Regions from separate parts of the Mesorhizobium sp. WSM4829 genome, predicted to be linked through region 4. Evidence: predicted binding sites of a transcription regulator. Region 4 holds the regulator's gene; each other region holds the start of a gene.
What was found. The regulator PhoB, encoded in region 4, activates phosphate uptake and scavenging genes when phosphate is short. The targets are predictions, from matches to a motif close to TGTCATNNANCTGTCAT.
Positions count from the first base shown of each region.

Region 1: the regulator PhoB is predicted to act here: its motif matches at 4,036-4,052, upstream of AC0L17_RS13815 (esterase-like activity of phytase family protein).
Region 2: the regulator PhoB is predicted to act here: its motif matches at 1,562-1,578, upstream of AC0L17_RS16165 (BtaA family protein).
Region 3: the regulator PhoB is predicted to act here: its motif matches at 2,017-2,033, upstream of ugpB (sn-glycerol-3-phosphate ABC transporter substrate-binding protein UgpB).

Region 1 covers NZ_JBVVQJ010000012.1:8,493-14,739, reverse strand. The annotation lists gene AC0L17_RS13845 (ParB N-terminal domain-containing protein) at 1-110, shown strand, start outside; gene AC0L17_RS13840 (SRPBCC family protein) at 244-729, shown strand; partial or broken gene AC0L17_RS13835 (alpha/beta fold hydrolase) at 756-1,707, shown strand; gene AC0L17_RS13830 (GFA family protein) at 1,895-2,293, shown strand; gene AC0L17_RS13825 (hypothetical protein) at 2,478-2,726, shown strand; gene AC0L17_RS13820 (glycoside hydrolase family 25 protein) at 2,945-3,961, shown strand; gene AC0L17_RS13815 (esterase-like activity of phytase family protein) at 4,113-6,247, shown strand, end outside.
Region 2 covers NZ_JBVVQJ010000014.1:156,134-159,787, reverse strand. The annotation lists partial or broken gene AC0L17_RS16170 (hydantoinase B/oxoprolinase family protein) at 1-1,315, shown strand, start outside; gene AC0L17_RS16165 (BtaA family protein) at 1,628-2,875, shown strand; gene AC0L17_RS16160 (class I SAM-dependent methyltransferase) at 2,872-3,558, shown strand.
Region 3 covers NZ_JBVVQJ010000006.1:30,195-36,441, reverse strand. The annotation lists gene argH (argininosuccinate lyase) at 1-1,117, opposite strand, end outside; gene tlpA (thiol:disulfide interchange protein TlpA) at 1,152-1,838, shown strand; gene ugpB (sn-glycerol-3-phosphate ABC transporter substrate-binding protein UgpB) at 2,096-3,406, shown strand; gene ugpA (sn-glycerol-3-phosphate ABC transporter permease UgpA) at 3,491-4,375, shown strand; gene ugpE (sn-glycerol-3-phosphate ABC transporter permease UgpE) at 4,384-5,232, shown strand; partial or broken gene ugpC (sn-glycerol-3-phosphate ABC transporter ATP-binding protein UgpC) at 5,240-6,247, shown strand, end outside.
Region 4 covers NZ_JBVVQJ010000006.1:161,480-167,726, reverse strand. The annotation lists gene pstC (phosphate ABC transporter permease subunit PstC) at 1-553, shown strand, start outside; gene pstA (phosphate ABC transporter permease PstA) at 546-2,159, shown strand; gene pstB (phosphate ABC transporter ATP-binding protein PstB) at 2,172-2,987, shown strand; gene phoU (phosphate signaling complex protein PhoU) at 3,023-3,730, shown strand; gene phoB (phosphate regulon transcriptional regulator PhoB) at 3,747-4,436, shown strand; gene AC0L17_RS08425 (ROK family protein) at 4,557-5,804, opposite strand; gene xylF (D-xylose ABC transporter substrate-binding protein) at 6,071-6,247, shown strand, end outside.

The DNA of each region.
Region 1 (6,247 bases), on a different contig from region 4:
ACGACGGCAAGCGCCATATCCTGGTTGAAGGCCTGCACCGGCTGGAAGCGGCAAAGTGGCTCGGCGAGACCGAGATCGAGGCCTATCTGGTGCAAGCCAAGCGCCACTAGGTTTACGCGTCCGCCGGAATCGGCCTGGCGAAGTTTTTCGCGAAACCGTGTCGGGCTGCGCGTTGCCCACTCGTCCTTGAGACGGAAACCGGCATTCAAGCCAACTCTTTAGCAAGCAAGTGAGGAGACCATCATGACGACCAAGCTCGACATCGCCCCCAGCTCCGACCGTGAACTGGTTCTCGCCCGCATCATCGATGCGCCGCGCGAGAACGTCTATCGCTGCTGGACCGAGCCGAAGCTCGTGACGCAATGGTTCGCGCCAAAGCCGTGGACGACGCCGCGCGCCGAAATGGACGTGCGCACCGGCGGCTCCAGCCTGGTTGTGATGGCCGGTCCCGACGGCAACGAATTCCCGAACCCCGGGGTCTTCCTCGAAGTCGTGCCGGGCAAAAAGATCGTTCTCACCGACGCCTACACAAAGGCCTGGGCGCCGTCCGAAAAGCCGTTCATGACGGTCGTGCTGACCTTTGAGGATGAGGGCGAGGGCAAGACCCGCTACATCGCCCGGGTTGCGCATTGGTCGGTCACTGACCGCGAAGAGCACGAGAAGATGGGCTTTCACGAGGGCTGGGGCCAGTGCGCCGACCAGCTCGAAGAAGTCGCCAGGCGGCTTTGATATCGGCGGGACGCAAGGAGACCGACATGTCCAGATCGATGTTTTTCGCCATTTTCGCCTCGGCCGCGGCGCTCTTCGCCGCGCCGGGCGCCAGCAATGCCGAGGACGTAAAGCCGTCCATGACCAGCGAAACGAAAGCCATGCCCAAGCCGGCGAAATCCGGCCTGCTGCCGATCAACGGCCTGAATTATTATTATGCCGTCTATGGCCGGGGCGAGCCGCTGCTTCTGCTGCATGGTGGTCTCGGCACCACAGACATGTTCGCGCCGATCCTGCCGAAGCTTGCCGAAAGCCGCACCGTCATCGGCGTCGACCTGCATGGTCACGGCGCACCGCGCTCGGCGATCGGCCGTTGAGCCTTGAGGCGATGGGCGACGACATGGCGGCGATCGTCAAGGCGCTCGGCTACGACAAAGTCGACGTCATGGGTTATTCGCTGGGCGGCGGCGTTGCCTTCCGCATGGCCGTCCAGCATCCCGAGACAGTGCGCCGGCTGGTGCTGGTCTCGACCGGCTATGCCTCGGACGGCTTCTATGCCGGCGTACTCAACAGGCGCAGGTCGGCGCCGCGATGGCCGACATGATGAAGGACACGCCGATGTACAAATCCTACGTGGCGGTCGCGCCGCACCCGCAGGATTTTCCAAAACTGCTCGACCAGCTCGGCACCCATATGCGCAAGGACTACGACTACTCCGCCGACGTGGCGAAGCTGAAGATGCCGGTCATGCTGGTGTTCGGCGACAGCGACATGTATCGTCCCGAGCACGAGATCAAGTTCTACCAGATGCTCGGCGGCGGGTTGAAGGACGCCGGCTGGATGCGCGAGAACCTGTCGCAGAACCGCCTGGCCATCCTGCCGAACCGCACCCACTACGACGTGTTTTTCGCACCGGAACTGGTGGCCGCGGCGCTGCCCTTCCTCAATGACGAGACCAAGGTCAAGTCCTGGGACGAGATCGTCAGAGAAACGGAATAACCACCTGACAACGGCCTGTCCGGCCCATATCCCGCGAGATGGCCGGCGACGCTCGTTGCGCATCGCGCCTGATCGCACGTTCGGCCTGCCGCATCACGCCAACAGATGGCGCCATCAATGCTTTTCAATTGACGCTCCTATCCCGGCAGCTACCTTCCTGCCAATCTTCAGAAAGAGGGCTAAGGCAATGGCGAAACATCAGGGTGGCTGCCTGTGCGGGGCAGTGCGCTACCGCACCGAGGCCGCGCCGATCAACGAGCGCGTCTGCCATTGCCGGCTTTGCCAGAAGGCGCTGGGCGCGGCCTTCAACGCCCGCGTGCTGTTCCGCATCGACGATGTGACCATTGACGGGCCGGTGGCGACTGTGAATTCCTCGCCCGATCTCAAGCGCGGCTTCTGCCCGGGCTGCGGCACGACGATATTTTCCCGGCGCGACTCCGCCGGCATCATCGGCATCACCTCCGGCTCGCTCGACGATCCTTCCATGTTCAAGCCGCAGATGCATATCTGGACTGCCTCGAAGCAGCCCTGGGTACAGCTCGACGACGGACTGCCGCAATATGAAGGCGCCCCACCGCCGAATTGAAGCACAGGCGAATTGAAGTACATGCGAACTGAAGCACAGGCGAACCGAAGCGCAGGCGAAATCAAGCACAAGGCGTGCCCAAATTTTTTCGTCCGGGACACGAGATAGTCGGCAAAGCGTCATTGGCGAGCCATCATTGCCGCCTATCTATTGCCTGCGGGTCGGCAGTCGAAGGAGGCGACGGATGAACGACAGAATTAACACCCTGGATGAGCTTTTGAGCGATCCGATGGTCAAGCTGGTGATGGAGCGTGACCGCGTGCAGCCGGCCGAGCTTCGCTCGCTGCTCGAAGAAAAGGTTCGCCGGGATGATGATGCGCCGGTCAATCCCGTCACCGATCGCCCCAACTCTGATCGCCTTGGCACCGACCGCTCCGTCCCGCCCGCTCATATGGTAGCCGAGAGCTGCCACAATCTATGGTTGTGCGGCTAGGCAGCGACCTGCTGGCGTCGCGATCCTTCGCGCCCTCTCGGTCCTGCAGCGTTTCCAGGCTCTCACCGCTACGGTGATAGAGCGAGCGCCTTGCCCAGCCCCTCTGCCCTAACAATTTGATTCAAACTTTGTTGGTAATTTCTTGTTAGTAATCCGGACTGGTTTGTCCGGCGGCGTTGTCTTGCCCTCGGTCTGTTGTGTTCTGCGTACAGGTCCAGATGCGGTTATCAGGCGTCGTCATCTTCTCGATCGCGTCACTTTGCCTTGCCGGCTGCACGTCCACGTCCGGCGTCGACGCGCTGCAAGTGCCGTCCAGCGAGACGACCAGTTCGGTTGTGCGGCCGCCCGCGCCGGTGGCGTCGGTCGGCGCTGCCGATGTCGAACCCGACTTCGGGCCGGAGGAGGCGACGGAGCAGACTGTGGCGATGGCCACTCCGGAGCCTGCCGAAAGCATCGAGCCACCCGTCGAGCCGATTGCCTTGGTGGCGCCGAAGCGGCTGGCACGGGCAGCACCGATCCTTGCCGAACCGGTCCAGCGCTATCGTTTCCGTGACGCCAAGCCGATCAATTTCGGCAGGGCATCGCCCAGACACCTCGCCGTTCACGGCGTCGACGTCTCGCGCTGGCAAGGCAACGTGAACTGGGCGAAGCTGCGCGCGCAGGGCGCGAACTTCGCCTACATCAAGGCGACCGACGGCGGCGATCACCTCGACCCGATGTTCAGGAAGAACTGGCGCAATGCCGACGCCGCCGGCCTCAAGCGCGGCGCCTATCACTTCTTCTACTGGTGCCGCACCGCTAGTGAGCAGGCTGACTGGTTCATCCGCAACGTGCCGAGGGTCGAGGGCGCCTTGCCGCCGGTGATCGATGTCGAGTGGAACGGCGAATCCAGCTGCAAGCGGCGGCCGTCGCGGCAAAAGGTGCTGGAGAAGATGCAGGTGTTCATGGACAAGCTCGAGCGCCACTACGGCCAGCGGCCCATCATCTACACCGCGCCTGATTTCTACCGCGACAATCTCAGAGGCGCATTTCTGGACTATCCATTCTGGCTGCGCGCGGTGGCACAGCACCCGTCAAAGGTCTATCCCGGCCGCAAATGGGTGTTCTGGCAGTATTCCGGCTCCGGCCTGTCGCATGGGGTGAGGGGCCGCATCGACCTCAACGTCTTCCACGGCGACGAGAGAGCCTGGCGGAACTGGGCTGGCGGGCGGCAGATGGTGGCCGAGGCGGAGTAGGCGGCCGAGGAAAGCGCCCATTCGCAGGCCAGCATGAGGTGAATATTGACGGACCTGGCCGCCTGTCGCGGAAGTGTCATCGATTCGTCATCGCTTTGAAATGTCGTTCCCGCAAATCAGGTGGCTTCCATTAGAACAGGAGACGCCACCCGTGCCCCGCCATTCCGCGCTTTTCGTCCTGACGGCAGCGCTTGCTGCCTCGGTTTCGCTGCCGGCCCATGCCGACATGATGTTCAACCGGGTCGCTAGCTTCGCGGTGGCCGGAAACCTCCCGGCGGATGTCGAGAAGACCACGCCGACTTCGTCCGAGATCATCACGGCGAGCGAAGACGGCATGACGCTGGTTTATTCCGATAGCCCGCTCGGTGCGGTCGGCTTCATCGACATCGCCGATCCCAAGGCGCCCAAGGCCGGCGGCATCGTCAAGATATCAGGCGAGCCGACCTCGGTTGTGGTCATCGGCGGCAAGGTGCTGGCCGGCGTCAACACGTCGGAAAGCAAAGCCAGGCCTTCGGGCAACCTCACCGTTATCGATCTTGCCTCCAAGGCGATCGAAAGCACCTGCGACCTCGGCGGCCAGCCGGACTCGCTGGCGTTCAGCGAGGACGGCAAGTTTTTGGCCATCGCCATCGAGAACGAGCGCGACGAGGATCTGAACGACGGAGAAATTCCGCAGATGCCGGCCGGCGACCTCAGGATTTTCACGCTTGCCGAAGGCCAGCCTGATTGCGCGACGATGAAGACCGTCAACCTGGCGGGCATTGCCGAAGTCGCTGGGGAAGATCCCGAGCCGGAATTCGTCGCCTTCAACGAGGCCGGCGAGATAGCGGTCACGCTGCAGGAAAATAACCACATCGCCATCGTCAACGCCGAAACCGCCGCGATCGTCACGCACTTCTCCGCAGGTTCGGCCACTCTGGACAAGATCGACACCAGGAAGAACGGCGCCTTGTCCTTCGATGGCAAGATCGAAAATGTCGCGCGCGAGCCCGACGCCGTGAAATGGTTCGACAATGACCGCCTCGCCGTCGCCAACGAAGGCGACTACAAGGGCGGCTCGCGCGGTTTCACGATCTTCAGCAAGAAGGGCGAAGTGCTCTACGAATCCGGTTCGTCGTTCGAGTACCAGGTCGCCAATGCCGGCCATTATCCCGACGACCGCAACAAGAAGGGCGTCGAGCCGGAAGGTCTTGAGACCGGCACGTTCGGCGAGGACAGTCTGCTGTTCGTCGCTTCGGAGCGTGGCTCCGTTGTCGGCGTCTACAAGGACACGGGTGCGGAGCCTCGGTTTGTCCAGATCCTGCCGTCCGGCATCGGCCCGGAAGGCCTGGTCGCGATCCCGTCGCGCAATCTCCTGGTCACCGCCAACGAGGCCGACCTGGTCGAGGACGGGCTCGCCCGCTCGCACGTGATGATCTACGAGCGCTCCGAGGGTCCCGCCACTTACCCGATGATCACGGCAAAGCCCACGGCAGACGGCACGCCGCTCGGCTGGGGCGCGCTTTCGGCGCTCGCGGCCGGCGACACTGCCGGCAAGCTGTTCGCTGCCTCGGACTCGTTCTACGCCAACGCGCCCTCGATCTTCGAGATCGATGCCACCCAGACGCCGGCGCTGATCAGCGGCAAGACCATCGTCACGCGTGATGGCCATCCTGCACAGAAGCTCGACATCGAGGGTCTTGTCGCCGACGGTGAAGGCGGCTTCTGGCTGGCCAATGAAGGCGATCCGGCAAAGCTCGTCCCGCACGCCATCCTGCGCGTCGACGACAAGGGCGTCATCAAGCAGGAAATCGGCTTCCCGATGGAGCTGCTCGCCCACCAGAGCCGCTTCGGTCTCGAAGGCATCACCGCGATCGGCGAAGGCGACGACCTGACGCTGGTGATGGCTGTCCAGCGCGAATGGGCCGACGATCCGAAGGGCCAGGTCAAGCTCTTGGCCTACAAGCCCAAGGCCAAGGAATGGTCGGCGGTGCGCTACCCGCTCGAAGCGACCGAAGCTGGCTGGATGGGCCTGTCGGAGATCACCACGCATGACGGCAAGCTCTACATCCTCGAACGCGACAACCAGATCGGCGACCTGGCCAAGGTGAAGCGCATCTATTCGGTGGCGCTCGACGCCTTCAAACCGGCCAAGCTCGGTGGCGACCTGCCGTTGGTCGAAAAGACGCTGGTGCGCGACATCGTCGGCGACCTGAAATCAGCCACCAACGGCTATGTCATCGACAAGGTCGAAGGGTTCACCATCGACAAGAACGGCGACATCTTCATCGCCACCGACAATGACGG
Region 2 (3,654 bases), on a different contig from region 4:
CGGGGGGGGGGGGGGCGCCTCCTACGGCACCACAACAACGTCTACCACTGCCGCAGCGACCCCCTCCGCCGCCTTCGGCGGCACCTCCCCCTCAAGGGGGGAGGAGATCCTCTTCTACGTCGCCTCGCGCGGCCATCATGCCGACATTGGCGGCACGGCGCCCGGCTCGATGACGCCGCTCGCCACCACCGTCGACGAGGAAGGCGTGCTGTTCGACAATTTCCGCATCGTCGATCGCGGCCGGTTCCGCGAGAAGGAGCTGGAGACGCTGCTCACCGACCACCCCTACCCGGCGCGCAATCCGCACCAGAACATCGCCGACCTCAAGGCGCAGATTGCCGCCAATGAAAAGGGCGTTGCCGAGTTGCGCGAGATGGTCGCGCATTTCGGCCTTGGCGTGGTCGAGGCCTATATGGGCCATGTCCAGGACAATGCCGCCGAATGCGTGCGCCGCGTGCTGGAGCGGCTGCCCGACAGCTCCGTATACGAGTATCCGACCGACACCGGCCAAATCATCAAGGTGAAGATATCGGTCGACCGACAAAAGCGCGAGGCAACCGTCGACTTCACCGGCACATCGCCGGTCATGAAGAACAACTTCAACGCCCCCGAGCCGGTCGCCCGCGCAGCCGTGCTCTATGCGTTCCGCGTCATGGTCGAGGACATGATCCCGATGAATGCCGGGTGTCTGAGACCGATCAACATCATCATTCCCGAAGGTTGCATGCTGAAGCCGACCTACCCGGCCGCGGTCGTCGCCGGCAATGTCGAGACCTCGCAGCATGTCACCAATGCGCTGTTCGGCGCCATGGGCGCGATGGCCAATGCGCAAGGCACGATGAACAACCTCACCTTCGGCAACAAGCAGTACCAGTATTACGAGACGATCTGCTCCGGCTCGCCGGCAGGCCGGATGAACAGCGGTCGCGGCTTTGCCGGCACCTCCGGCGTCCACACCCACATGACCAATTCGCGCCTGACCGACCCGGAAGTGCTGGAGTTGCGGTTCCCCGTCCTGCTCGAGGATTTCCACATCCGCGAAGGCTCCGGCGGCAAAGGCAAATGGAGTGCCGGCGACGGCACCGAGCGCACCATCCGTTTCCTCGAAAAGATGGAATGCGCGATCCTGTCCTCACATCGCAATCGCCCGCCGCAAGGCCTGGACGGCGGCGGCGATGGTGAGGTCGGCTCGACCAAGGTTCGCCGCAAGGATGGCCGCATCGAAGTCCTGAAGGCTTGCGACCAGACGGTGCTCGAGGCCGGTGAAGCCGTCGTCGTGACGACGCCGACGCCGGGCGGATTTGGCCGCCCCTAAGGGGGCATCCAGAATTCGCTCTGGCGAGTCAGGTGGGGTGGTTTTCGAGAACCGAAGCGGAGCGGACATTTGGGTCCGTGAGCATCGCGCATGACACCAAAAAATCGGAACGATTTTCGGAAAGGATCATGCGCAAAATCAAAATGCTACAGCGTCCTTTGCGCGTCCTTGGGGACGCGCGGCGCTGTAGTAGCGCAGAAAACCGCGTCAGATGACCGCCGGAGTAGAATTATCGATGCCCCCGACTGTCACCGGCCTGTCATCCACCTGCGCTACCCGCTTGCGCCAGAGCAAACGGGGAATCGCCTTGTCATGACGGATGTTTCCGGAGAACTGGTTTTTCGCCGCGGCAAGCAAGTTGGCAAGGCCGTCTACCAGAACCGCCCGCTGTCGAAGGCCGGCCTCTCCGAGCGGCTCTTCGCCTTGCTGTTTTCCGGCCTCGTCTATCCACAAATCTGGGAAGACCCCGACGTCGACATGGAGGCGATGCAGCTTGGCCAGGGCCACCGCGTCGTCACCATCGCCTCGGGTGGCTGTAACATCCTTGCCTATCTCACCCGGTCACCCGAAAGGGTCGACGCCGTCGATCTCAACGCCGCCCATATCGCGCTGAACCGCATGAAGCTCGAAGCGGTGCGCCATCTGCCGTCGCAGGGTGACCTGTTCCGTTTCTTCGGCGCTGCCGAGACCCGTCACAATTCGCAAGCCTACGACCGTTTCATCGCGCCGCATCTCGACCCGGTCAGCCGTCATTACTGGGAACATCGCAACTGGCGCCGGCGTCGCCGCATCGCCGTCTTCGACAGCAATTTTTACCAGACCGGGCTGCTCGGCCTGTTCATTGCCATGGGCCATCGCACCGCCAAATTCTTCGGCGTCGATCCGGCCGGCATCATGGAAGCCAAAAGCCTCGTCGACCAGCGCCGCTTCTTCGACGAGGAACTGGCGCCGGTTTTCGAAAAACCGCTGCTGAAATGGGCAACATCGCGAAAAGCCTCGCTGTTCGGCCTCGGCATTCCGCCGGCACAGTACGATTCGCTGATCACCTCGGGCGACGGCACTATGGCCAGCGTGCTGAAGGCCCGGCTGGAAAAGCTCGCCTGCGATTTTCCGCTGGAGAACAACTATTTCGCCTGGCAGGCTTTTGCCCGCCGCTACCCCAATCCCGGCGAGGCGGCGCTGCCTGCCTATCTCGAAAAACGCAACTACAAAACGATCCGCAACAATGTCGACCGCGTCGCCATCCACCATGCCAATCTGATCGAGTTCCTTGCCGGCAAGGATGCCGGTTCGGTCGACCGCTTCGTCCTGCTCGACGCGCAGGACTGGATGACCGACGACCAGCTCAATGCGCTGTGGGCCGAGATCACCCGTACCGCGTCGACCGACGCTCGCGTCATCTTCCGCACTGCGGCCGAACCCAGCCTGTTGCCCGGCCGGGTCTCGAAGTCGCTGCTCGACCAGTGGAGCTATGCGGACGAGGCCTCGCGCGAATTCTCGGCCCGCGACCGTTCGGCCATCTATGGCGGCTTCCACCTCTATGTGAAGCAAGCAGCATGAGCGCGACCGACCTGCCGGCCAGGCACGGCGAACCGCCGGCCGGGCACGGCGAACTGATGGACGGCGTCTACCGCTGGCAGCGCCACGTCTACGATCTGACCCGCAAATACTACCTGCTCGGCCGCGACCGGCTGATCGCGGGGCTGAATGTGCCCGCCGGCGGCACCGTGCTCGAGCTTGGCTGCGGCACCGGCCGCAACATCGTCCTCGCCGCCCGGCTTTATCCCGACGCCCGCTTCTTCGGTCTCGATATTTCAGCCGAGATGCTGGAAACGGCCACCGCTGCCATTGCCCGCGAAGGTCTCTCCGGCCGCGCCAAGCTGGCGCGCGGCGACGCCACTGATTTCGACGCGAAGGCGCTATTTTCCGTCGAAAGCTTTGACCGCATTTTTGTCTCGTATTCGCTGTCGATGATCCCCGGCTGGGAGAAGACGATTTGCGCGGCACTTGCAGCCCTGTCACCCGGCGGTTCGCTGCATGTCGTCGATTTCGGCCAGCAGGAAGCCCTGCCCCGCTGGTTCCGCACGCTGCTGCGCGGCTGGCTGAGAAAATTCCACGTCGAGCCGCGCGAGGCCCTGCGGGACGTCCTGGAATCGGAATCTGCAAGAGTCGGCGCAACCCTTCGGTTTAGAACGCTTTATCGCGGTTACACCTGGCTGGCTGTGACCAGGATCGCCATCTAGTAGCCATGCTCTGATTACTAGCGCAGGAAGGTGCTCCAACTCCTCAGTGAGGCGGGTTGAATTCGGCTAAATCTCATTGCCATATGACCCAACGAG
Region 3 (6,247 bases), 130 kb from region 4:
CGGTCGCATAGCCTGACCCGGCGGCCTTCTTCATGGCGGCGGCATTCACCGTCATGTCGCGCACCATGCCGGTCATCGCCGCCAGCATCAGGTCGAGCGTCTCGGCGGCGTCGAACACGGATTCCTTGTCTTCCTGCATGTCCTTGCCGTAGGTCAGCGGCATGCCCTTCATGACAGTCAGCAGGCCAACCAGATGGCCGGTGACGCGGCCGGTCTTGCCGCGCACCAGCTCGGCGGCGTCGGGGTTCTTTTTCTGCGGCATGATCGAGGAGCCGGTGGAGAATGAGTCCGACAGCCTGACGAAGCCGAATTGCGGCGTCGACCAGATGATGATTTCTTCGGCCAGTCGCGACAGATGCGTCGCGCAGATCGCCGCCAGCCCCAAAAACTCGAGCGCGAAATCGCGGTCCGAAACGCTGTCGAGGGAATTGCGCATCGGCTCACGGAAGCCGAGCGCCCTGGCCGTCTGGTGCCGGTCGATCGGAAAGCTGGTGCCGGCAAGCGCGGCCGCACCGAGCGGGCTTTCGTCCATCCGTTCGATAGCGTCGCGAACACGCGACAGGTCGCGCGAAAACATCTCGACATAGGCCATGCAGTGATGGCCGAAGGTTACCGGTTGCGCCGCCTGCATGTGGGTGAAGCCCGGCATCACCGTTGCCGCATGCTCCTCGGCCCGCTCCAGGAACGCCGTGATCAGGCCCTTCAGCGCCTCGGCGACGCGAAAGCACTCGTCCTTGACCCATAGCCTGAGATCGACCGCCACCTGGTCGTTGCGCGAACGGGCGGTATGCAGGCGGCCGGCAGCCGGGCCGATCAGCTCGGCAAGGCGGGCCTCGACATTCATGTGGATGTCTTCCAGCCTGGTCGAGAACTCGAACGTGCCGGCTTCGATCTCTGCCAGGATCGTGTTCAGCCCGTGAGCGATTTTTTCTTGGTCGGCCGCCGAAATAATGCCGGTTTGCGCCAGCATCTCGCTATGGGCGATCGAGCCTCGGATGTCCTGCGCGTAGAGTTTGCGGTCGAACGAGATCGACGCGTTGATCGCTTCCATGATCGCGGCCGGACCCGAGGCAAAACGTCCGCCCCACATCTGGTTGCTGGCCTTCTTGTCGCTCATCGCTATAACCCGTGCTCCGGAGCAGTTTTAAAAAATGGCAGACGGCAATCGATTTTTCCCGGCCCCGCGCCTCATCCTCGCCGCTTTGGTGGCAGGCGTGCTTGCCGGCGCGGTCGCGGTATATGTCAGCGAAAGCGGTTCTGGCAACAACGCCCCCGCTCAAGTCGCGGTTGGCGACAGCAAGGACGATGTCGCCTGCGCCGCCAAGGCCGACCGCGCCAAGACGGTCGCGGCGGCTGCCACCGGCCAGGTTGCAGCACTTTTGCCGGCCGATCCGCCGCAATCGCTGAAGGGCCTTGCCTTCAACAGCCCCGACGGCAAGCCGATGACGCTCGCCGACCATGCCGGCAAGACGGTGCTGCTCAATCTGTGGGCGACATGGTGCGCGCCCTGCCGCGCCGAAATGCCGGCGCTCGACGCGCTGCAGAACGAAATGGGCAGCGATGCCTTCGAGGTCGTCGCGGTCAATGTCGATGCCGGCGACGACAGCAAGCCGAAGAAGTTCCTCGAGGAGACCGGCGTCAAGGCGCTCGGCTACTACCGCGATTCGACGATGGCGCTGTTCAACGATCTCAAGACACGCGGCCTGGCGCTCGGCCTGCCGGTCACCATGCTGATCGACGGTGAAGGCTGCCTGATTGCCCACATGAACGGCCCGGCAGAATGGTCGAGCCCGGACGCCAAGCGGCTGGTCGAGACGGCGCTCGGCAAGTCGGACTAATGCATGTCGCGCAAAAGCATGCCCTCGGGCTTGAACCGAGGGTGCGACGCGCTTTTAGGCGCCGACGATTATTGCCGGTTTGTTCGTAAGCCGGCTTGGCAATTCCTTTCCACCGGCTCCTATTCGGAAGCGTGCGCTACTTTAAGTGGAAATCAAGTTCATCGGTCCGCAACAAAACCGTTGTCCAATTGTCACGGGCGGCACATATTGGCTTTGCGAGAGTGCCCCTTTCGCCAATGACAAACGGGAGATGAAACATGAAGTTCTTCGGCTTCGCGGCCGGTGTCGCCGCCACCTTGACCCTGCTTTCCACCACCTCCGCCTTCGCCGTCACGCAGATCAGCTGGTGGCACGCCATGACCGGCGCCAACGCCGAGGTCGTCGGCAAGATCTCCAAGGATTTCAACGCCAGCCAGAGCGACTATGAACTGGTTCCGGTGTTCAAGGGCACCTATCCGGAGACGCTGAACGCCGGCATCGCCGCTTTCCGCGCTGGCCAGGCGCCCGACATCCTCCAGGTGTTCGACGTCGGCACCGGCGTGATGATGGCGGCCGAGGGTGCGATCAAGCCGGTGGCCGAGGTGATGACCGGTGCCGGGATGACCTTCGACAAGAGCCAGTACCTGCCCGGTATCGTCGGCTATTATTCGAAGCCGGACGGCACCATGCTGTCCTTTCCCTACAACTCCTCCTCGCCGATCCTCTACTACAACAAGGATATCTTCCAGAAGGCCGGCCTCGACGTGAACAATCCGCCCAAGACCTGGAATGAGGTGTGGGAAGCCGCCAAGAAGATCAAGACGAGCGGCGCCGCCCCTTGTGGCTATACGTCGACCTGGCTGACCTGGATCCATCTGGAGAATTTCGCGGCGTGGAATGATGTGTCGTGGGCGACCCAGCAGAACGGTCTGGCCGGCGGTGATGTCGAACTCAAGATCAACGCGCCGATTTTCGTCAACCACTTCCAGGCGCTCGCAGACCTCGCCAAGGACGGCACCTTCAAATATGGCGGGCGTACCTCCGAAGCCAAGCAGATCTTCCTTGCCGGCGAATGCGGCATCTTCACCGAATCGTCGGGCGGCCTCGGCGACATCGTCAAGTCCGGCATGAACTACGGCATCGGCCAGCTTCCCTACGACAGCGACGCCAAGGGCGCACCGCAGAACACCACGCCGGGCGGCGCCAGCCTGTGGGTGTTCGGCGCCAAGTCGGACGAGCAATACAAGGGCGTCGCGGCTTTTTTCGCCTATTTGTCCAAGACCGATGTGCAGGAATATCTGCACCAGAAGTCGGGATACCTGCCGGTGACGCTCGCTGCCTACGAGGCGACCAAGAAATCGGGCTTCTATGACAAGAACCCCGGCCGTGAGACACCCATCCTGCAAATGACGGGCAAGGCGCCGACCGACAACTCGAAGGGCGTGCGCCTGCCGAACCTGCCGCAGGTGCGCGATATCCAGAACGAGGAGTTCGAGAAGATGCTGGCCGGCCAGCAAACCGCTCAGCAGGCGCTTGACAACGCGGTCACGCGCGGCAACGCCGCAATCAAGGAAGCGCTGGAGAACTGACGAGATATTCTCGGTTGGTGTCTGTTTGAATATCGCCCACGCGAGCTCGCGTGGGCGTCTCCCGAGATAGCGAAGGAAATCAGCCTGTCTCCCCGCGTCGTCTTTCCCAACAAGATCCTGCCCTACCTGCTGGTGGCGCCACAACTCGCCATAACACTGGTTTTCTTCTACTGGCCGGCCGGTCAGGCGCTTTACCAGTCGATGCTCAGACAGGATCCGTTCGGGCTGAGGACCAGGTTCGTCTGGTTTGCCAATTTCCGCAAGGTGCTGGCCGATCCGGCCTACCTCAATTCGATCAAGGTCACCGTGGTGTTCTCGCTTGCGACCGCGATCGTCGCGATGTGCGTGGCCCTTTTGCTTGCGGTCATGGCCGAGAAGGCGGTGCGCGGCAAAGGCCTCTACCGCACGCTGTTGATATGGCCTTATGCCGTGGCGCCGGCGATTGCCGGCATGCTGTGGCTGTTTCTGTTCCATCCTTCGATCGGCTCGTTGGCGTATTTGCTGAGAAGCCTCGGCATCGCATGGGATCCGCTGCTCAACGGCACCCATGCCATGATCCTGCTGGTGTCGGCGGCTGCCTGGAAGCAGATCAGCTACAATTTCCTGTTCTTCGTCGCCGGTCTGCAGGCAGTGCCGAAAACGCTGATCGAGGCGGCGGCCATGGACGGCGCCGGCGAGACCAAGCGCTTCTGGACCATCGTCTTCCCGCTGCTCGCGCCGACCACCTTTTTCCTGCTGGTCGTCAACACCGTCTATGCCCTGTTCGACACGTTCGGCATCGTTCATGCCGTCACCGGCGGCGGGCCGGGCAAGGCGACCGAGACGCTGGTCTACAAGGTCTACAATGACGGCTTCGTCAATCTGATCCTGGGCGACTCGGCGGCGCAGTCGGTCATCCTGATGGCGATCGTCATTGCGCTCACCGCTATCCAGTTCCGCTACGTGGAACGCAAAGTCCACTACGGCTGAGGGCGGCGATGATCGGCCAGTCCCCGCTCCGCACCTTCATCGCCCACGCCGTGCTTATCCTCGGCATATTGATCGTGGCTTTCCCGATCTACTACACGTTCGTCGCCTCGACACACACGCTGCAAACGATCCTCAGGCCGCCGCTGCCGCTTTTGCCCGGCGGCCAGCTCTGGAACAACTACAGCGAGGCGCTGTTCGGCGGCATTGGCCGCATCGGCGGTGTCAGCGTCGGCCAACTGCTCCTCAACACCACGATCATGGCGCTCGGCGTTGCGGTGGGAAAGATCTGCATCTCGATCCTGTCGGCCTATGCGATCGTGTTCTTCCGCTTTCCCCTGCGCATGACCTTCTTCTGGCTGATCTTCATCACCTTGATGCTTCCGGTGGAAGTGCGCATTCTTCCGACCTACAAGGTAATGGTCGATCTCGGCATGATCGACACCTATGCCGGCCTGATTATCCCGCTGATCGCCTCGGCCACCGCGACGCTGCTGTTCCGCCAGTTCTTCATGACCATACCGGGCGAATTGGTCGAGGCGGCGCGCGTCGACGGCGCCGGGCCATGGCGCTTCTTCTTCGATATCCTGTTGCCATTGTCGCGCACCAATATCGCGGCGCTGTTCGTGATCCTCTTCATCTACGGCTGGACGCAGTATCTTTGGCCGCTGCTGGTCACCAACAGCAACGACATGAACACCATCGTCATCGCGTTGAGAAAGATGGTTTCCTTTGCCGATGCCGATACCGAATGGCACCTGGTCATGGTCACCGCGATGCTGGCCATCGTGCCGCCGATCCTGGTGGTGGTGCTGATGCAACGCTGGTTCGTGCGCGGCCTGGTCGAATCCGAAAAGTGAGAAGCTGATGGCGACCGTCGATCTGAAGGACGTGAAGAAGGTCTATCCGAGCGGCGTCGAAGCCGTGAAGGGGGTCTCCATCGCCATTCCCGACAAGGAGCTTTGCGTGCTGGTCGGTCCATCCGGCTGCGGCAAGTCGACGCTGCTGAGGATGATCGCCGGGTTGGAGACCATTTCCGCCGGCACGGTCGCCATCGACGGCAAGGTGGTCAACGCCATCGGCCCGACCGAGCGCGACATCGCCATGGTGTTCCAGAACTACGCGCTTTACCCGCATATGAAAGTCTATGACAACATGGCCTATGGCCTGCGCAATCGCGGCACGCCGAAGGACGAGATCGACAGCAGGGTGCGTTCGACCGCCAAGGTGCTGGAGCTTTCGGCGCTGCTCGACCGCCGGCCGCGCGAGCTTTCCGGCGGCCAGCGCCAGCGTGTCGCCATGGGCCGCGCCATCGTGCGCAATCCGAAAGTCTTCCTGTTCGACGAGCCGCTCAGCAATCTCGATGCCAAATTGCGCGGGCAGATGCGGGTCGAGATCAAGAACTTGCAGCGCAAGCGTCACCTCGGTCTATGTCACCCACGACCAGCTCGAGGCGATGACGCTGGCCGACATCCTTGTTGTCATGAACGCCGGGTTGGTCGAGCAAACGGGCGCGCCGCTCGACATCTACGAAAAGCCGGCGTCGATCTTCGTCGCTTCCTTCATCGGCGCGCCGCCGATGAATCTTCTGGCGCTGACCGGAAGTTCCTCAGGCCCGATGCTGGCTGACGGAACCGCGATCGGCTTTGCGGCTCCCGGAACACAAGCCGTGACGCTGGGGTTTCGCCCTGAAGATGCCGACGTCACCTTCAATGCGGAGGCGCTGCCCGGTGCGCTCGTCCTGCCGGCGACAGTCGAAGCGGTCGAGCCGGTCGGGGCCGAAAGCTTTCTTCACTGCGCCGCAGCCGGCAGCCGTATCATCGTGCGCGTCTCAGGGCGCGCCACCGCAAAGCCCGGCGACCAGTTGCGTGTCGT
Region 4 (6,247 bases):
CGGCATTCCGACCGTCGTCTACGGCTTCTTCGCCGCGCTGACGGTTGCGCCCTACTTCCGCGGTATCGGCGAAAGCCTGGGCCTCAACGTCGCATCTGAATCCGCGCTCGCCGCAGGCGTGGTCATGGGTATCATGATCATTCCCTTCGTTTCCTCGCTTTCCGACGATGTGATCAACGCCGTTCCGCAATCCCTGAGAGACGGTTCTGCCGGCCTCGGCGCGACCAAGTCGGAAACCATCCGCAAGGTGGTCCTTCCCGCTGCCCTTCCGGGCATCGTTTCGGCGATGCTGCTTGCCGTCAGCCGCGCAATCGGCGAAACGATGATCGTGGTCATGGCGGCGGGGCTGGCGGCAAACCTCACGGCAAATCCGCTCGAAGCGGTCACCACCGTGACCGTGCAGATCGTGACGCTGCTGGTGGGCGACCAGGAGTTCGACAGCGCCAAGACGCTGGCAGCCTTCGCACTCGGCCTGGTGCTGTTCTGCATCACGCTTACCCTCAACATCGTCGCTTTGCGCGTCGTCCAGAAATACCGAGAGCAATATGACTGATGCGATCTCGTCATTCGGCGCCGTCGGACGGCCGGTCAGCATTCATACCGACGATGCCGCGAAGGCGCGGCTGAAGGGCCGCTACCGCACGGAAAAATGGTTCAAATGGCTCGGCGCCGCAGCTGTCGCGTTGGCTGGCTTGTTCCTTGTGCTGCTCCTGTCGACGATCGTCACGCAGGCGATTCCGGCGCTGCGGCAGAACTATGTGACGCTGCCGATCGATCTTTCAGCGGCCAAGGTCGACCCGGCGAAACTCGATGAAGTGAACTACGACGCCATCGCTCAGGAAGCGCTTACGGCAAAATTTCCGGATGTGACGAGCCGCCAGGACAAGCGCCTGCTGCGCGGGCTGATTTCCACCGGCACAGGCGTGTTCCTGCGCAAGGATATTGCGGCTGATCCGGGGATGCTCGGAGGAACGGTGGACTATGCGGTTCCACTTGACGATTTTGCTGACCTCTATCTCAAGGGTTTGCTTGCCGACGTCGGTTCGGACGAAGCGATTTCGACAAGCGTCACGCCTTCGGGAACCAGCGGCGACATCGATCTGACCTTCGGCGACGATGCCATGCTGGCGCTGGCGCGCGGCCATGGTGCGACCGAGGGCGAAAACGGCATGTTTACGCTGACGAGCGGCGCGTCGTCGCTGCTGGTCGCGTTTAATGGCGGCACGGTCAAGCTGACCGCGCTGTCGCCTGCGGCCAACGGCACGGTGATCGCAAAAGGCACGGTGATCGAGGCGCTGGACAGCACGGCGCCCGCCGCGAGCGGCCAGGCATTCCTGCGCGTCATCGAGACGCCGGAAGCATCGCGAAAGATTTCGGACAAGGTGATCGTCTGGCTCGACACGCTGAAGAGCGCCGGCCTGATCGAAAGCCGGTTCAACTCGATCTTCTTCTTCACCGGCGCAAGCCGCGAGCCGGAATTGGCCGGTGTCTGGGGCGCGGTCGTCGGATCGTTCCTGACCATGATCGTAACCCTCGCCATCGCCTTCCCGATCGGCGTTTCAGCGGCGATCTATCTTGAGGAATTTGCGCCCAAGAACCGGCTGACGACGATGATCGAAGTGAATATCAACAATCTGGCGGCGGTGCCTTCGATCGTCTTCGGCCTGCTTGGACTTGCCGTATTCCTGAATTTCTTCGGCATGCCGCGCTCAGCCCCGGTGGTCGGCGGCATGGTGCTGGCGCTGATGACCCTGCCGATCATCATTATCGCCTCGCGCGCTTCGCTGCGTGCCGTGCCGCCGTCGATCCGCGAGGCGGCGCTTGGCATCGGAGCGTCCAAGGTCCAGACCGTATTCCATCACGTCCTGCCGCTGGCGATGCCGGGCATCATGACCGGCACCATCCTCGGAATGGCGCATGCGCTCGGCGAAACCGCGCCGTTGCTGATGATCGGCATGGTCGCCTTCATCGTCGACATTCCCGGCGGCTTCACCGATCCCGCAACGATCCTGCCGGTGCAGATATTCATGTGGGCGGATTTCCCGGAAGCGGGGTTCCAGCAGAAGACTTCGGCGGCGATTTTGATTTTGCTGGTGTTTTTGGTCATCATGAATGCCATCGCGGTGATACTGCGCAGGCGCTTCGAGCGGCGCTGGTAAGGAGTAGAGGATATGAACATCATGACGGAAGCCGGCGTCGAGCAGAAACTGAGCAGCGCAACCAACGCCCCTTCGATCAAGATGAAGGGCGAAAAGGTCTCCGTTCACTACGGCGAGAAGCGAGCACTGTTCGACGTCGATCTCGATGTCCGCGAGCATCAGGTGACGGCGTTGATCGGCCCATCGGGCTGCGGCAAGTCGACGTTCCTGCGTTGCCTGAACCGAATGAACGACACCATCGATATCGCGCGGGTGAGCGGCAAGATCACGCTCGACGGCGAGGATGTCTACGACCCGAAAATCGATGTCGTCGAGCTGCGAGCTCGCGTCGGCATGGTGTTCCAGAAGCCGAACCCGTTTCCGAAGTCGATCTACGAAAACGTCGCCTACGGTCCGCGCATTCACGGCCTGGCCAGGACCAAGGCCGAGTTGGACGGCATCGTCGAATCGAGCCTGAAGAAGGCCGGCCTGTTCAACGAGGTCAAGGATCGCCTGCTCGAGTCGGGAACCGGTCTGTCCGGCGGACAGCAGCAGCGTCTGTGCATTGCGCGCGCCATCGCCGTGTCGCCGGAAGTGATCCTGATGGACGAGCCCTGTTCGGCGCTCGATCCAATCGCCACCGCTCGCGTCGAGGAACTGATCGACGAACTGCGCCAGAACTATACGATCGTCATCGTTACCCATTCGATGCAGCAGGCGGCGCGCGTGTCGCAACGCACGGCGATGTTCCATCTCGGCTACCTAGTCGAGGAGGGCGCGACCGACAAGATGTTCACCAACCCCGACGACAAGCGCACCCAGGACTACATCACCGGCCGGTTCGGCTGAGCGGTCCGGCGAATTTCGAACACGAGGACAGCACCATGGGTGAACACACCGTCGCATCTTTCGACGAGGAACTGGAGCACATCGACCGGCTGATCCGCGACATGGACGAGCTCGCCGCCGCGATGGTCGCAGCCTCGATCCGCGCGTTGCTTGCGTCGGACAATGCGATGGCGCAGCGCGTCGTCTCGGACGACGCCATCATGGATGCGCGGCAGCGCGAGCTCGACGACAGCGCCATCACGCTGATCGCCAAGCGGCAGCCGATGGCGCAGGATCTGCGCGCCGTGGTTGGCGCAATCCGCATGGCGGGCGATCTCGAGCGCATCGGCGATCTGGCCAAGAACATAGCTAAGCGGGTTAGCGCAGTCGGGCAGAGCGCGACGCCGCGGAATCTGTCGCACGGTATCGATGCGATGGCGGATCTCGTTCTTGTGCAGCTGCGCGGCGTGGTCGAGCACTATGTGTCGCGCGATGCCGGCGCGTTGAAGGAACTGCGCGCCGACGACCAGAAGATCGACGTGAAATACACGGCGGTTTTTCGCGAGCTCCTGACCTACATGATGGAGGATCCGCGCAACATCACCGCCTGCACGCACCTTCTGTTCTGCGCCAAGAATCTCGAGCGTATCGGCGATCACGTCACCAACATCGCCGAAAACGCCTATTTTGTCGTGACCGGGCAGCAATTGCCGGCGGATCGCCCGAAGCTCGACGAAACGACGATGTCGGCGCCAGCGACATGACAGGAGTGACCGGCCGATGATCGCGCCGCGCATCATGGTGGTGGAGGATGAAGAGCCGCTGGGCGTCCTTCTCCGTTACAATCTTGAATCCGAAGGCTATCAGGTCGAGGTGGTGACGCGCGGCGACGAGGCCGAAATCCGGCTGCAGGAAAACGTGCCCGATCTTTTGGTGCTCGACTGGATGGTGCCGGCGGTTTCCGGCATCGAGCTTTGCCGGCGCCTTCGGGTGCGCCCCGAAACCGAGCGGCTGCCGATCATCATGCTGACCGCGCGCGGCGAGGAGAGCGACCGGGTGCGCGGCCTTTCGACCGGAGCCGACGACTATCTGGTCAAGCCGTTCTCGACACCGGAATTCATGGCCAGGGTCAAGGCGCTGCTGCGCCGCGCCAAGCCGGAAGTGCTGTCCAGCGTGCTCAAGGTCGGCGACATCATGCTCGATCGTGAATCGCACCGGGTCTATCGCAAGAAGAGCGAGATCCGGCTCGGGCCGACCGAATTCCGGCTGCTCGAATTCATGATGCGGCACCCGGGCCGGGTCTTCTCGCGCAGCCAGTTGCTCGACAATGTCTGGGGCGAGACGATCTACATCGACGAGCGCACGGTGGACGTCCATGTCGGCCGGTTGCGCAAGGCGGTCAACAATGGTCGCATGCCCGATGTCATCCGCACCATCCGCGGCGCCGGCTATGCGATCAGGGAAGACTAGCTGATACCTGCGCTTCCGGCGTACCCCAAAGTACGCTCCGCTCCGGATCTCGGAACCCACCATTCTCGACTCGGCCTGACCTGAATCTCAACACACCCCAAGTCGCGACCCGGGAATCCTTCAAGCCACGTTCTTTCCGACCGAGCCGGCTCGTGCCTGGATGCTCGGCGCGAAAATCTCCTGGTCGACGAAGCTTAGCGCCCGCATGGCGCAGCCTTCGCGGATCAGCGGCAGCTCGTTCGGCTCGGTGTCGAAGGAAATCGAACCCGAATGCTGGCCGCCGGCGGTCTGGGCGATGGCCTCGCGCAGCGCCGGCTCGATCAGGTCGAAGGCGGTAGCGCTGGCGCCGACCATGGCCACCGGCGCCGGATCGATCAGCGCAAACAGGCTGCCGAGCCCGAAGCCGAGCGCCTCGCCGGCCTTGCGGTAGGCTTCGCGCTCCGGTCCGTCCGTCTCGCGCGCCCGGGCCGCCAGTGCCCGCATCTCGGCGTCGCTGACATCGGCGACCGGCTCGGCGTTCTCGCTCAACAGCCTTGCGTTGCGCCAGATGGCGTAGTTGCCGGCATAAGCCTCGACGCAACCGCGCCGCCCGCAGCGGCAAAGCGCGCCACCCGGCCGATGGATCATGTGGCCGAATTCGCCGCCTGAGGAGTGGGTGCCGGTGAACAGCTCGCCCTTCAGCACCAGCCCCATGCCGATGCCGTGCGAGAGCAGGATGGCGATGAAGTCATCGCGGTAGCGATCCGGGTGGCGCCAGCGCAGCGCCACGGCCATCATGTTGCAGTCGTTCTCCATGATGGCCGGGATGCCGAACTCGCGTTCCAGAATGTCGGCGAAGGCGATGTTCGTCTGCGGCGTGATCGGCGACCACAACATGGCGCGCGCGTGGGAATCGGTGATGCCCTGGATCGCCAGCGCGATGCGGGCGACGCTTTGGACATCGAGGTCGGGATCTTCGAGCCGGCGCCGGACGATGGCGACACATTCGCCGATCAGCGCGTCGCGCGACATGGTCAGCGTGTCCAGCCGGCGCTGGTCCTCGGCGACCACTTGTCCGGCATAATCGATGACGGCGACCGACAGGAAATTCAGCGACAACACGACGGCCAACACCGCAGCGGCTTGCGGATTGAGGCTGAGGCCGACCTGCGGCCGGCCGCGTTTCAGCGAAACCGTCTCGCTCGCCTTGCTCTCGGCCAGGATGCCTTCCTGGATCAGGTCGGCAGAGATCGCCGATATGGTCGAATGGCTGAGGCCGGTGGTCGCGGCGATCTCGGTCCGCGACGGCTGGCCTGCCCGGCGCACGGCCGAAATCACCATCGCCCGGTTGCGCCGGCGCAGATCGTCATGACGGATTCCCACCGACATTTTTGTTTCCTCCTCATCGCCGCGGCCGCTCATGAATCGGAAGCCGTCGGTAATGTGCGACAAATACTGGCAGAAGCAGAAGGGGCTGTCATTATTTATTCCGAGGCTCGAAAAAAAGCCCCGACAGGACGTCAAAATCCCTCAGAATTGGTGTTGACAGTGCTTCGGCGTTGGACCAGTATTTTTTCGAGGCTCGAAAAAATAGAGCCTTTGTGCCGGCCTTCGGGCCAGTTGGTCGCGCCCTACGCGGCGCAGGGAGGAATATCATGAAGAGATTCGCAGCCGCCATTCTGGCGGGGGTCGCCATGTCGCTGACGCTCGCGTCGGCCGCTCAGGCCAAGGACAAGGTCATTGGCGTCTCGTGGTCGAACTTCCAGGAAGAGCGTTGGAAGACCGACGAAGCCGCCATGAAGGCGGCGATCGAGGCCGCCGGCGACAAATAT